DNA from 4 places in the Streptomyces sp. NPDC005808 genome. Region 3 is predicted to be linked to each of the others. Evidence: riboswitches for the same ligand, from Rfam matches in the RefSeq annotation. Region 3 holds a riboswitch; each other region holds the start of a gene.
The links. Region 3 has a riboswitch for cyclic di-AMP ahead of ACFYPC_RS25310 (transglycosylase SLT domain-containing protein). Riboswitches for the same ligand answer to the same signal wherever they lie in the genome.
Positions count from the first base shown of each region.

Region 1: another riboswitch for cyclic di-AMP. It lies ahead of ACFYPC_RS15390 (transglycosylase family protein); the one in region 3 lies ahead of ACFYPC_RS25310 (transglycosylase SLT domain-containing protein).
Region 2: another riboswitch for cyclic di-AMP. It lies ahead of ACFYPC_RS06455 (peptidoglycan DD-metalloendopeptidase family protein); the one in region 3 lies ahead of ACFYPC_RS25310 (transglycosylase SLT domain-containing protein).
Region 4: another riboswitch for cyclic di-AMP. It lies ahead of ACFYPC_RS32855 (M23 family metallopeptidase); the one in region 3 lies ahead of ACFYPC_RS25310 (transglycosylase SLT domain-containing protein).

Region 1 covers NZ_JBIAIK010000006.1:90,508-93,707, reverse strand. The annotation lists gene ACFYPC_RS15395 (transglycosylase family protein) at 199-1,086, shown strand; cyclic di-AMP (ydaO/yuaA leader) riboswitch at 1,282-1,446, shown strand; gene ACFYPC_RS15390 (transglycosylase family protein) at 1,451-2,161, shown strand; gene eno (phosphopyruvate hydratase) at 2,601-3,200, shown strand, end outside.
Region 2 covers NZ_JBIAIK010000002.1:645,071-648,270, forward strand. The annotation lists gene ACFYPC_RS06450 (tyrosine-protein phosphatase) at 1-728, opposite strand, end outside; cyclic di-AMP (ydaO/yuaA leader) riboswitch at 1,273-1,448, shown strand; gene ACFYPC_RS06455 (peptidoglycan DD-metalloendopeptidase family protein) at 1,453-2,418, shown strand; gene ACFYPC_RS06460 (SGNH/GDSL hydrolase family protein) at 2,690-3,200, shown strand, end outside.
Region 3 covers NZ_JBIAIK010000012.1:88,855-92,054, forward strand. The annotation lists gene ACFYPC_RS25305 (CocE/NonD family hydrolase) at 1-1,165, shown strand, start outside; cyclic di-AMP (ydaO/yuaA leader) riboswitch at 1,598-1,748, shown strand; gene ACFYPC_RS25310 (transglycosylase SLT domain-containing protein) at 1,753-2,487, shown strand; gene ACFYPC_RS25315 (HAD family hydrolase) at 2,791-3,200, opposite strand, start outside.
Region 4 covers NZ_JBIAIK010000020.1:74,324-77,523, forward strand. The annotation lists gene ACFYPC_RS32850 (M16 family metallopeptidase) at 1-1,276, shown strand, start outside; cyclic di-AMP (ydaO/yuaA leader) riboswitch at 1,470-1,630, shown strand; gene ACFYPC_RS32855 (M23 family metallopeptidase) at 1,643-2,407, shown strand; gene ACFYPC_RS32860 (GntR family transcriptional regulator) at 2,606-3,200, shown strand, end outside.

The DNA of each region.
Region 1 (3,200 bases), on a different contig from region 3:
GCTGCATCGACTTGTGACAAGCGTTCGAGTGCGGATACGTTCAACGAACAGCGCGGATCATGCGTCGCAGACGTCGGCTGACGTCGCCGCATGTCGCTGTAGTCACCTGCTGTCACATGAAAGGGCTTCCGCATGCTCACCGGGAACGGCCGTCATCGTCGCCCCCGTCAGGCCCCGGCTCTCATTGTCGCGGCAGGAGTGACCGGATCGGCCATCGCGATCCCGTTGCTCGGTGCCACGAGTGCGAGCGCGGCCGACACCACCACCTGGGACCGCGTCGCGGAGTGCGAGACGGGTGAGTCCTGGAGCGAGAACACCGGCGACGGGTACTACGGCGGCCTGCATGTGACCCAGTGGGACTGGGAGAACTACGGCGGTCTTGAGTACGCCCCGAGCGCCGACCAGGCCAGCCGCTCGCAGCAGATAGCCGTCGCCGAGAAGATCCTGGACGGCCGGGGACTCGTCGCCTGGCCCACCTGCGGACCCCTCTCCGGGCTCAGCAAAAACTCCGCCTCGGTGGAGGTCGACACGGGCGTGGCGGGCGACTCGTCGTCCGGCGCGTCCGGTTCCGCGGACCCGTCCGCATCGTCCACCCCCTCTCCGACCGCCTCGCCCTCCACGGACGCGACCGAGGGCACCGGAAGCTCCACCAAGTCCGACACTCCGGACGCGGAGGCGAGTGCGGCAGCGAGCCCGGACACGAGCGCGGACACGAGCACGGACTCAAGTGCCACGAACGGTGATGAATCGGATAAGTCCACTCCGGCCGACGAGTCTTCGAGTGCGCCCGAAGATGAGGCGACCGGCGCCGGGCGTCACCGCGGTGACACCGCCGCCGAGGGCGCGACCGACGGCCGTACGGATGATGCCGCTTCGGGACGGCATGCCTCACGTGACTCCGACGCGGCTCGCGCTGTCGTCGACGGCTCGTACGTCGTTCAGGCCGGCGACAGTCTCTCGGCCATCGCCGACGCCCTTGGTCTCGACGGCGGATGGACCGAGCTGTACGCCGAGAACAAGGAAACGGTCGGCGCTGACGCGAACCTCATCCTGCCCGGTCAGAGCCTTGCAGTTGGTGCTGAATAGGGCGAAAAGCGGCGGGAGTTCACGTCATGTTTCGCCATGGAATGTCCACTTTGGCGAGAATGAGAGATGGATCTCAGACCCCCTGATCGTCTTTGATATTCCGCCGATCGCCTGTCTACGGTCGTGACCGCTCGCCACCGCGGGCCCCGACGGTCGCAACGCCGAATCCTGCCAACGGCCGTACGGGAACAGTCGTCGCGTCAAGCGCCGTAGGCAGGAGCGGGGGACCCAAGGTAAGCGCCGCGCCCGGTAGTTGACCGGGAGTGGCTTGGGGTGAAGCCGTGCACCGAAGCGTGCGCGACCGGGCACTCACCCGCCCGAACCCGACAGCTCACCTCGTAGGCGTCGGTGAGGGGATCACTTCATGCTGCGTTCGTGCAAGGGCAAGCACCGTCGCCCGACCGTTTCCAATCGGGTCACCCGTCTCGCCACGCTCGCCGGGGTGACCGGAGTCGCCGTTGCCGCCCCGCTGATGGCGGCCGGCACCGCCTCCGCCGCCACCACCTCCGAGTGGGACACCGTCGCCCAGTGCGAGTCCGGTGGCAACTGGTCCATCAACACCGGCAACGGGTACTACGGCGGCCTGCAGTTCTCCGCCTCCACCTGGTCCGCGTACGGCGGCGGCTCGTACGCCTCCACCGCCGACCAGGCCTCCAAGTCCCAGCAGATAGCCGTTGCCGAGAAGGTTCTGGCCGCGCAGGGCAAGGGTGCCTGGCCGAACTGCGGCACGGGCCTGTCGAACGCCGCGAACGACGCGGGCAGCACCACGCCTGCGCAGCCGAGCTCGCAGAGCACGCCGAGCTCGCAGAGCACGCCGAGCTCGGGGACCGACGAGCAGCGCGCCTCGCGTTCCACGGAGCGTGAGACCGCCAAGAAGGAGACCGTCGAGACCCCGACCGGTAAGACGGTCGAGAAGGGCGACGGCGAGTACAAGGTGAAGAAGGACGACACCCTCAGCGAGATCGCCGAGGCGAAGAACGTCAAGGGCGGCTGGCAGAAGCTGTTCGAGCTGAACAAGGACATCGTCGACGACGCGGACTTCATCTACCCGGGTCAGCAGCTCCACCTGAGCTGACGGCCGGGGTCGCCGGCCGACGGCGGTCGGCCGGCGACTTACAGCCGGTTCGTGCTTGAACCGCAGCTCGCCGGCTTACGGCTGGTTCGTGCTTGAACCGCAGCTCGCCGGCTTACAGCCGGTTCGCAGTTGAACCACAGCTCGCTCCTATACGTGGTCTCCATACTGAAGGCCTCGTGTGGGTCACCCCCGTCCCCCACGGGCTCCCCGCTCCGGTGCGTGTTCCCCCGTACGCACCGGGGCGGGGCTTTCTGCGTTTCCGGCAGCAGTCCCTCTCTCGCCGCCCCTCTTTCGTCACCTTTTTGTTCCGTTCGGGAACAATATTTACTCTCAGTTCTGCCCAAGAGGGGGTAGACCGGCTGGCCGATCCCTCGGAGCCGGTTAGGCTCATCCCGCGGGGCTGCCAGTCCCGCGTACCCGCGTCACATCCCAGAAGGAGATGCTCGTGCCGTCCATCGACGTCGTCGTAGCCCGGGAAATCCTCGACTCGCGAGGCAACCCCACCGTCGAGGTCGAGGTCGGCCTCGATGACGGCAGCACCGGTCGTGCCGCCGTCCCGTCCGGTGCCTCCACCGGCGCCTTCGAAGCCATCGAGCTGCGCGACGGTGACCCCAACCGCTACGGCGGCAAGGGTGTCGAGAAGGCCGTCCTCGCCGTCATCGAGCAGATCGGCCCGGAGCTCGTCGGCTACGACGCCACCGAGCAGCGCCTGATCGACCAGGCGATGTTCGACCTGGACGCCACCGACAACAAGGGCTCGCTCGGCGCCAACGCCATCCTCGGCGTCTCCCTCGCCGTCGCCCACGCCGCCTCCGAGGCCAGCGACCTGCCCCTCTTCCGGTACCTGGGCGGCCCGAACGCGCACCTGCTGCCCGTTCCGATGATGAACATCCTGAACGGCGGGTCGCACGCCGACTCGAACGTCGACATCCAGGAGTTCATGATCGCCCCGATCGGCGCGGAGTCCTTCTCCGAGGCGCTGCGCTGGGGCGCCGAGGTCTACCACACCCTCAAGAAGGTGCTGAAGACCAAGGGCCTG
Region 2 (3,200 bases), on a different contig from region 3:
GCGTCGACGCTGCCCCAGGTCTCCTCGATCGTCTCGAAGGCCGCGGTCAGGTACTCGGCGCGCGCGTCGAACAGCGGGCTGAGCAGCTCCATGACCTCCGGGGAGTACGCCGACGCGGAGGAGCTGCTGCGGTGGACCTTGTAGCGACGGTGCGTGGCGTTCGACTCCAGGTAGTCGGCCACGATGGCCTCGCGCTCGACGCCGACGGCGAGGAGTGTCACGGCTATGGAGAGGCCGGCGCGGTCCTTGCCGGCGGCGCAGTGCATCAGCGCGGGCACACTGTCCTCGGCGAGCGAGTGCAGCACCTTGGAGTGCTCGGCGGTGCGCTCCTTGATGATGGCGCGGTAGGAGTTGATCATCCGATTCGCCGCCTTGCCGTCCGCGAGGAGCGCGCGCAGCTGCTCAAGATCGCCGTCGCGGACCATCTTCCAGAACTCGGAGCCGTCGGCCGGGTCGGTCAGCGGCAGATTCACGTTCCGCACGCCCGGCAGCTCGACGTCCGGCCCCTCCAGCTCCTGGTCCGCGGCGTTGCGGAAGTCGAAGATCGTGTGGAGGCCGAGGGAGGCGAGGAAAGCGGCGTCGTCCGCTGTGGCATGCGCGAGATGTCCGCTGCGGAACAGCACCCCGTACTTCACCCGGCGGCCGTCCACGGTGGGCAGGCCGCCCACGTCCCGGAAGTTGCGCACAGCGGTCAGCTCGGGTTCGGTCGACGGGACCTGCTGCGTCACGGGGGCTCCTCCCGGTCAGCCGTCGGCGCTGCTCGGCGTCGCCCGCCGACGGACGTTGCGCTCTCGACGATACGACATGGATTCCTGGGGCAATGAGTTGTCCACAGGCGTTGTCTTCGCAGGTGCGGGGCCGTCACCTCCGGGCTGCCGGGCGCGCCACGGTGTCAGTGTTTACTCACGTCTGTCCGTATCTGCGGAGGATTGATGGCGGCGGCCGGGGTGGACGGCGATGCGGTAGTTATCCAACCGCGTCACATCTGGCTGTTCTGTCCGAATTAGCTGTTTAATTACAACTGGCCCTGGAATGAGGCGTCCTGGGCGGGCGTGCGTGAGCAGCGTCATATCCGTGACGATGTGTTGCCGCACCTCTTTGTCAACCCACCGGAATTCCCTGGTGATTTGACAGGCGGGAAAAGTCCTCTGTCGACAGAGGGTGACGGTAATTCCGGCGTGGATCAAGGGCGGCGCATCCACAGAAAACCCACATGCTTGTCGATGCGGTCTCATCTCGCTTACGTTCGCCCTCAATCCGGACGGACGCCCAATCCTGCCGCCGCCCGGAATCCGCACACTCACCCGTATGTGGCAGGAGCGGGGGACCCACAGGTACGACGCCTGTTCCGGTCTCCGGAACGGCTAGGGGTATAGCCGCGCAGCAGCGCGGCCGGGCATCTCCAGTCCGCACCCGACAGCTCACCTCGCAGGCGCCGGAGAGGAATTCGTCATGCCCGCGAAGGGTAAGCACCGCCGTCCCAAGTCCCAGCGTTTCACGCGCTCGATTGCCGTGGCCGGAACGGGTGGCGCCGCGCTCGCGCTGCCGCTCATGGGAGCCACCGGGGCCCATGCCGCGACCTCGGCTTCCACGCCTTCCACTGTTTCCGCGGCTTCGGGAAAGGTTGCCACCGCTGCCACGGCTTCGGCCTCAGCTTCGGGAAAGGCCGCCACTTCGGCTTCCGCCGCTGCCGGGAAGACCGCGGCGAAGACCTACTCGGTAAGAGCAGGTGACTCCCTCTCGAAGATCGCCGACGAACAGAGCGTCAGCGGCGGCTGGAAGAAGCTGTACTCGGACAACCGCGAGGCCGTCGGCAAGGACCCCGCGCTGATCCATCCGGGACTGAAGCTGACGATCGGCAAGAAGGCCGCCACGTCGAGCGGCACGACCAAGTCGTCCGGCGAGGCGTCCAAGTCGTCGAAGTCCTCGAAGGCGTCCGACTCGTCCGCCAAGACGGCGGCAGAGCCCACGGCCAAGGCTGACGACACCGCGGCCTCGAGCAGCAGTTCCGGCTACACGCTTCCGGTCGAGGGCGCGACCATCGGCACCGGCTACAAGGTCGCCGGCAGCATGTGGTCCAGCGGCTACCACACGGGCGTGGACTTCGTGGTCCCGACCGGTACCACCATCAAGTCCGTCGCCGCGGGCACCGTCGTCTCCGCGGGCTGGGGCGGCGCCTACGGCAACCAGGTCGTCATCCAGCACGCCGACGGCCAGTACTCGCAGTACGCCCACCTCTCGTCCCTCTCCGTCTCGGCCGGCCAGACCGTGACCGAGGGGCAGCAGCTCGGTCTCTCCGGGGCGACCGGCAACGTCACCGGACCGCACCTGCACTTCGAGATCCGCACCACGCCGGACTACGGCTCGGACGTGGACCCGGTCGCGTACCTGCGCTCGCACGGTGTCACCGTCGGCTGACGAAACTCGCTCGAGCCGAAGGCCGGACCCCACGATCCCCGGGGTCCGGCCTTCGGCGTTCCGTCATCAGGATGCCGCGTTCTCGGGCGCCCGCGTCCAGCCGTGGCGGCTGTTCAACTCCCCCTGGTGGGCCCTTATTCCGAGCTTGACCCAGACTTTATGAGTGGCTTATGTCACCACCCGTCAACCCTAAAATACGGTCGCGTAGGTCACACTCGAAGGTGAATCATGGGTCGATGTGGCAGACGATTCGAAGAGTGGCAACAGATCAGTGATCGGGTCGTACGTAGCGGTGGGGGACAGCTTCACCGAGGGCGTCGGCGACCCCGGGCCTGACGGGGCCTTTGTCGGTTGGGCGGACCGGTTCGCGGTACTGCTCGCGGACCGGCGCCCCGAGGGCGACTTCACCTACACCAATCTCGCCGTCCGCGGCAAACTGCTCGACCAGATCGTCGAGCACCAGCTCTCGCGGGCGAAGGAGCTCGCACCGGACCTGGTCTCCTTCTGTGCGGGCGGCAACGACATCATCCGGCCCGGCGTCGACCCCGACGAAGTCGCGGAGCGCTTCGAGCGCGCGGTCGCCGGCCTCACCTCCGCCGTCGGCACCGTCCTGGTGACGACCGGCTTCGACACCCGTGGCGTGCCTGTGCTGAAACACATGCGCGGCAAGATCGCCACGTACAACGGACACATCCGGGCCATCGCCGACCGGTACGGCTGCCCCGTCCTGGACCTGTGGTCCCTGAAGACGATTCAGGACCGCCGCGCCTGGGACGGCGACC
Region 3 (3,200 bases):
CCTGCCCCCCGGCCCCGCGATCGGCTTCCTCCAGGAGACCCTGCGCTGGTGGGACCACTGGCTGCGCGACGGGGACACCGGCGTGATGGCGGAACCGCTCCTGCGCTCGTACGTCATGGACTCGCACCGCCCGGCAACGGTGTACGACACGTTGCCGGGCCGCTGGGTGGGCGACGAGGCCTGGCCGTCCCCCTCCGTGACACCGGTCTCGTACGGCCTCCCGGGCACATCGCTGCTGATCCGCTCGCCGCAGCACACAGGCGTCGACGCGGGTCGGTTCTTCCCCTTCGGGAACGACGCGGATCTGCCGCCGGACCAGCGGGAGGAGGACGGGCGGTCAGCGTGCTTCGACTTCGAAGTACCCCACGAGACATGGGTGTTGGGCCGTCCGAAGGTGCGCTTGCGGCTGACTTCGGAGGTCGGGCGCGGCCAGGTGATCGCCCGGCTCTGCGACGTGGCGCCCGACGGCTCCTCCACGCTCGTCACCCGGGGGGTACTGAATCTGTCGGCGCGCCATGGCCGTCACCAGACGGTCCCCTGGAAACCGGGCTCCACGGAGGACGTGGTTCTCGAACTGAACGGCATCGGTTACGCGTTCCCGCCCGGTCACCGGATCCGTCTCGCGATCTCCTCCGCCTACTGGCCCTGGATCTGGCCCCAGCCGGGCTCGGAGGCGGGCTTCACCCTGGACCCGGCGGGCAGCACCCTCGAACTTCCACTACGGGCAAGGCAGTCGGCGTTCCCGATCTCCTTCGAGGAGCCGGAGGAGTCCGAACCCCTGGGAGTGGTCGTGCCGGCGACTTTGGACGAACCCCGCCCCGAACGCCTTGTCGTGCGCGACGTGGCCAAGGGCGAGTGGCGCCTCGAAGTCGACCCCCGCTACGGCGGTACCCGCCTCTATCCCGACGGACTCGAATTCACGGAGGACGCGGTGGAGACGTACACGATCAACGAGTCGGATCCGCTGTCGGCCCGCACCCGCTCGACATGGTCGATCCGTCTGCATCGCCCGGACCTGCCGTGGGACGCGCGGGTCCGGGCGACTTCCGAAATCTCCTGCGACGCCGATGACTTCATCACCTCGAACGAGGTGATCTGCCGGGACGGGGACGAGGTGGTCTTCCACCGGACTTGGGAGAAGAGGATCCCGCGGACGGCGGGGTAGGCGGCGGCGGAGTCCTCCGCCGGCAGCGGGGGCCGGTCGACAGGGGGACCGGTTGGCCGGGGGGACCGGTCGGCAGGGGGACCGGTCGGCCGGGGAGACCGGTCGGCAGCAGGGCAGCGGCCACCACCGCGAGTTGCCCGTATTGACCCTGATTGACTTCGGTGCCGCTTTGTTCATGCTTGGTCGCGTGAAATGGGTCACGTCCGGACAAGATCGACACCCCGGCCCGCCCCGCAAGGCCTCGCAATTACCCATTCGCGAAAGCCAAGTTGAGTTTCTTATTCCGGGCACAATCGGACGATTCCCCCTGTTCTGTGCGCAGGCGAAAGCGATCTACACCGCCAAATCGGGCCTTGTTCCAGACATGTGCTCTCGCATACGTTCACGTCGTTCCAGGCGGAACGCCGAATCCTGCCGCCGCCCGGAACCCCACCCATCCAGACGCTCACGGCAGGAGCGGGGGACCCAGGTAAGCCGCCGATCCGGACACCGGAACGGCTAGGGGTGAAGCCGCACCCACCACGCGGCCGGGCAGCTCCCGCCCGAACCCGACAGCTCACCTCGCAGGCGCCGGAGAGGAATTCGCCATGCCCGCACGAGGCAAGCACCGCCGCCCCAGGACCAGCCACCTCACCCGCGGCATGGTCGCCGCCGGAACGGGCGGAGCCGCGCTCGCACTTCCCCTGGTGAGCGCGACCGGCGCGCACGCCGCTACCGCGACCAGTGTTCCGGCTCAGGCAACCGCCGCGACGAAGGCCGCTCCGGCCGCCGTCCCCGACGTCAAGCTCGTCACGTACAAGGTCGTCGCGGGCGACACCCTGTCCAAGATCGCGCGGGAACACACCACGGACGCCGGCTGGCAGGCGCTCTACAAGGCCAACGCCGCGGTCATCGGCTCCGACCCGGCGCTGCTCCGCCCGGGCACCACCCTGACCGTGGGTACGAAGTCCGGGGCGTCGACCGCCTCGACCGCCAAGTCCGCGGCTACTCCTGCGACCTACAGCAACGATCTCGACGGCTGGATCAAGGAGTCCCTGGCCGTCATGGCCGAGTCCGGGATCCCGGGTACCTACGACGGCATCTACCGCAACATCATGCGCGAGTCCGCGGGCAACCCCGCCGCCATCAACAACTGGGACTCCAACGCCGCCGCAGGCACCCCCTCCAAGGGTCTTCTCCAGGTCATCGACCCGACCTTCGCCGCCTACCACGTGGCCGGCACCTCGATGGACCCCTACGACCCGGTCGCGAACATCACGGCGGCCTGCAACTACGCCGCGGACAAGTACGGCTCGATCGACAACGTCAACGGACCCTACTGACAGGGCAGTTCAGACGTACGTACGACTGTGATGGGGTCTGCCCCGGGCAAGCGGGCTCGCCCGGGGCAGACCCACCCGCGCCGCCCCCCGGCGCCGCAACCGGCAACCCCCACGCCGGATTCCCACGTCGAGTGCTCAGACGGGACAACCACGCCGGATTCCCATGTCGAGCGCTCAGACCGAATGGCCGGGCGCGGAAACCCAGGCGGGAAACCCGGGCGGGAGGGCCGGGCGCGGAAACCCAGGCCGGATGGCCGGGCCGGATGGCCGGGCCGGATGGCCGGGCCGGATTCCTAAGGGCCGCTAGCTGAAAAGTCGCTCGAGGACCACCGCGATCCCGTCCTCCTCGTTCGACAGCGTCACCTCATCCGCCACCGCCTTCAGCTCCGGATGGGCATTGGCCATGGCCACGCCCCGCCCGGCCCAGTCGAACATGGGGATGTCGTTGGGCATGTCGCCGAAAGCGATCGTGGCGGAGGCGGTGAGACCGAGGTGACGGGCGGCAAGGGCCAGACCCGTCGCCTTGGTCACGCCACATGGCTGGAGTTCGACGGTCCCCGGCCCCGACATGGTGACGGTCGCCAGCGAACCAGCCACCGCCCGCGCCGTCATCGCCAACTCGTCGTCCGACAGGAACGGGTGACGGAGCAACACCTTGCTGATCGGTTCCGCCCACAGGTCGTCGCGCCGCCGCACCCGCACCGCCGGGAGGG
Region 4 (3,200 bases), on a different contig from region 3:
GCGCTGCCACCGCCCCGGCCAGCAGGTAGTCGCCGTGGAGGTGCTGCTCGCCGCGCCGCTGGACGCCGAGCCCGCGGGCCTCGACGGTATCGCCACGATCATGGCGCGGGCCTTCTCCGAAGGCACCGACAAGCTCTCCGCCGAGGAGTTCGCCGCCGAACTGGAGCGCTGCGGCGCCACGCTCGACGCGTACGCCGACCACCCCGGCGTACGCCTGTCGCTCGAAGTCCCCGTATCGCGCCTCCCCAAGGCCCTCGATCTGCTCGCCGACGCCCTGAGGGCACCGGCGTTCGCGGACAGCGAGGTCGAGCGGCTGGTGCGCAACCGGCTGGACGAGATCCCGCACGAGACCGCCAACCCGGCCCGCCGCGCCGCGAAGGAGCTCTCCAAGGAGCTGTTCCCGGCCACATCGCGCATGTCGCGCCCGAGGCAGGGCACCGAGGAGACGGTCACGGGAATCGACTCGGTGGCCGTACGCGCCTTCTACGAGAAGCACGTACGCCCCGCCACGGCCACCGCGGTGATCGTCGGCGACCTCACCGGAGTCGACCTCGACGCGCTGCTCGCCGACACGCTCGGCGCGTGGACCGGCTCGTCCGCCGATCCGCTCCCGGTGCCGCCTGTGACTGCCGACGACACCGGCCGGGTCGTCATCGTGGACCGCCCGGGCGCCGTCCAGACGCAGTTGCTCATCGGCCGTGTCGGCGCCGACCGGCACGACCGCGTGTGGCCCGCCCAGGTGCTCGGCACGTACTGCCTCGGCGGCACCCTCACCTCGCGCCTGGACCGCGTCCTGCGCGAGGAAAAGGGTTACACCTACGGTGTGCGGGCGTTCGGCCAGGTGCTGCGCTCAGCGCCGGACGGTACGGGCATCGCGATGCTCGCCATCAGCGGCTCCGTGGACACCCCGAACACCGGCCCGGCGCTCGACGACCTCTGGAAGGTGCTGCGGACCCTGGCCGCAGAGGGCCTGACGGACGCCGAGCGCGATGTCGCCGTACAGAACCTGGTGGGGGTGGCGCCCCTCAAGTTCGAGACGGCGGCGGCCGTCGCGGGCACGCTGGCCGACCAGGTCGAGCAGCACCTGCCGGACGACTACCAGGCGACGTTGTACCGGCAGCTCGCCGCGACCGGCACGGTGGAGGCCACCGCGGCCGCCGTGAGCGCCTTCCCGGTGGACCGTCTGGTGACCGTCCTGGTGGGCGACGCCGCGCAGATCGAGGAGCCCGTCAAGGCTCTCGGAATCGGTGAAGTGAGCGTCGTTCCGGCGGAGTAGGACAGCAGCTCCTCATGGGGGCCCAGGAGACCATCGAGTCTCCTGGGCCCCCATTTGTCCGTATTGATAGGGAGGTTGCCTGTCTGCCCTGTGGCATGCGCTACAAAAGGCGTGATCCGTTTGTTGATTGAAAGATGTCCCGTTTAGCGTCGGTCCGGCTGTTCGTCAGTCAGTGCGCCGCACCCGCGGCACCGGACAGCCATCGCTTAGTCCCCGTACGGCGCGAGCCAGGGGAGCCGGGGACCCACACGCAGTCCCTGGGGTGAATCGGACGCCCTCTCCGGAGGCTGTCCGTAGGAGACCTTCCTGCTCCGAACCCGTCAGCTAACCCGGTAGGCGAGAGGGAAGGAAAGGATCAGCCCCTACATGGCGTTCACCTGTGGCACAGGCAGGCATCGTCGCCCGAGCCGCGTGAAGCGCACGACCACGAACGCCATCGGCGTCGCGGCGCTCACCACGACCGGTGTCCTCGGCACCCTCGCTGCCCCGGCACTCGCCGCGGACAACTCCGTCGAGCAGACAGGCCTGACCCAGGCCGTCGAGATCGGCGACACGATCGCCGACCAGATCGACGCGCAGGCCGCCGCCCAGCAGCAGGCCGCCGACGAGGCCGCCGCACAGAAGAAGGCCGTGGCGGCCGCCAAGAAGAAGGCCGCCGCGAAGGCCAAGGAGGAGCGCGAGGCCAAGGAGCGCGCCGCCCGTGCGGCCGAGCGCAAGCGACTCAACACCTTCGTCGTGCCGATCACCGGCTCGTACATCTCCACCGGCTACCAGACCGGCGGCAGCCTCTGGTCGTCCGGCAGCCACACCGGCGTCGACTTCCACGCCGCGTCCGGGACCTCGGTCCACGCGGTCGGCTCCGGAACGGTCGTCACGGCCGGCTGGGGCGGCGCCTACGGCAACCAGATCGTCCTCAAGATGAACGACGGCACCTACACGATGTACGGCCACCTGTCGTCCATCGGTGTCTCCGTGGGCCAGACGGTCACCCCGGGGCAGCAGATAGGCCTCTCCGGGGCCACCGGCAACACCACCGGGCCGCACCTCCACTTCGAGGCCCGCACAACAGCCGAGTACGGCTCGGACATCGACCCCGTCGCCTACCTTCGCTCGCACGGTGTGAACGTCTGACCTCTCGCCCACGTACTTCACAAGGTCTCGGCTCGACGGAGCCGGGGCCTTGTCGTTTCGAACCGTTTCGGAAGACCGGCTGTCCAAAAAATATCCATGGATTCCGGTCCCCCGTCGGAAATTCCGAGTCTCTGCAATAGAGTCACTGAACAAGCGCCAATCGACGGCGTTTCACGGGGATTAAAGCGGAGGTCCGGTATGCGTGTTCCTGCGCACTCGGTATGCACAGCGATCCGCGACGACATCGTCGCGGGTGTCTACGAACGTGGCAGCCGGCTCACCGAGGAACTGCTGGCGCGCCGCTACGGCGTCTCGCGCGTCCCCGTCCGCGAGGCTCTGCGCACGCTGGAGGCCGAGGGCTTCGTGGTCACCCGGCGGCACGCGGGCGCGTGTGTCGCGGAGCCGACCGAGCAGGAGGCCGCGGACCTCCTGGAGATGCGCATGCTGCTGGAGCCGCTGGGCGCCGCACGGGCCGCGCAACGCCGTACCGAGGCGCACCTCAAGGTGCTCCGAGGCCTGGTCAGGCTCGGTCAGGAGCGGGCACGGAGGGGCAACAGCGAGGATCTGCGCTCGCTGGGCGGCTGGTTCCACGAGACCCTCGCGCAGGCCTCCGGCAGCCCCGCGCTGACCTCCACGCTGGCCCAGCTGCGGCACAAGATCGCCTGGATGTACACGGTCGAGGCGCCGGCCAACCCGGCGGAGTCCTGGGCGGAGCACGGCGGGATCGTGGACGCCGTCGCGCGCGGAGACAGCGAGCGGGCGCGGGCGGTCACCGCCCTGCACACCGAACGAG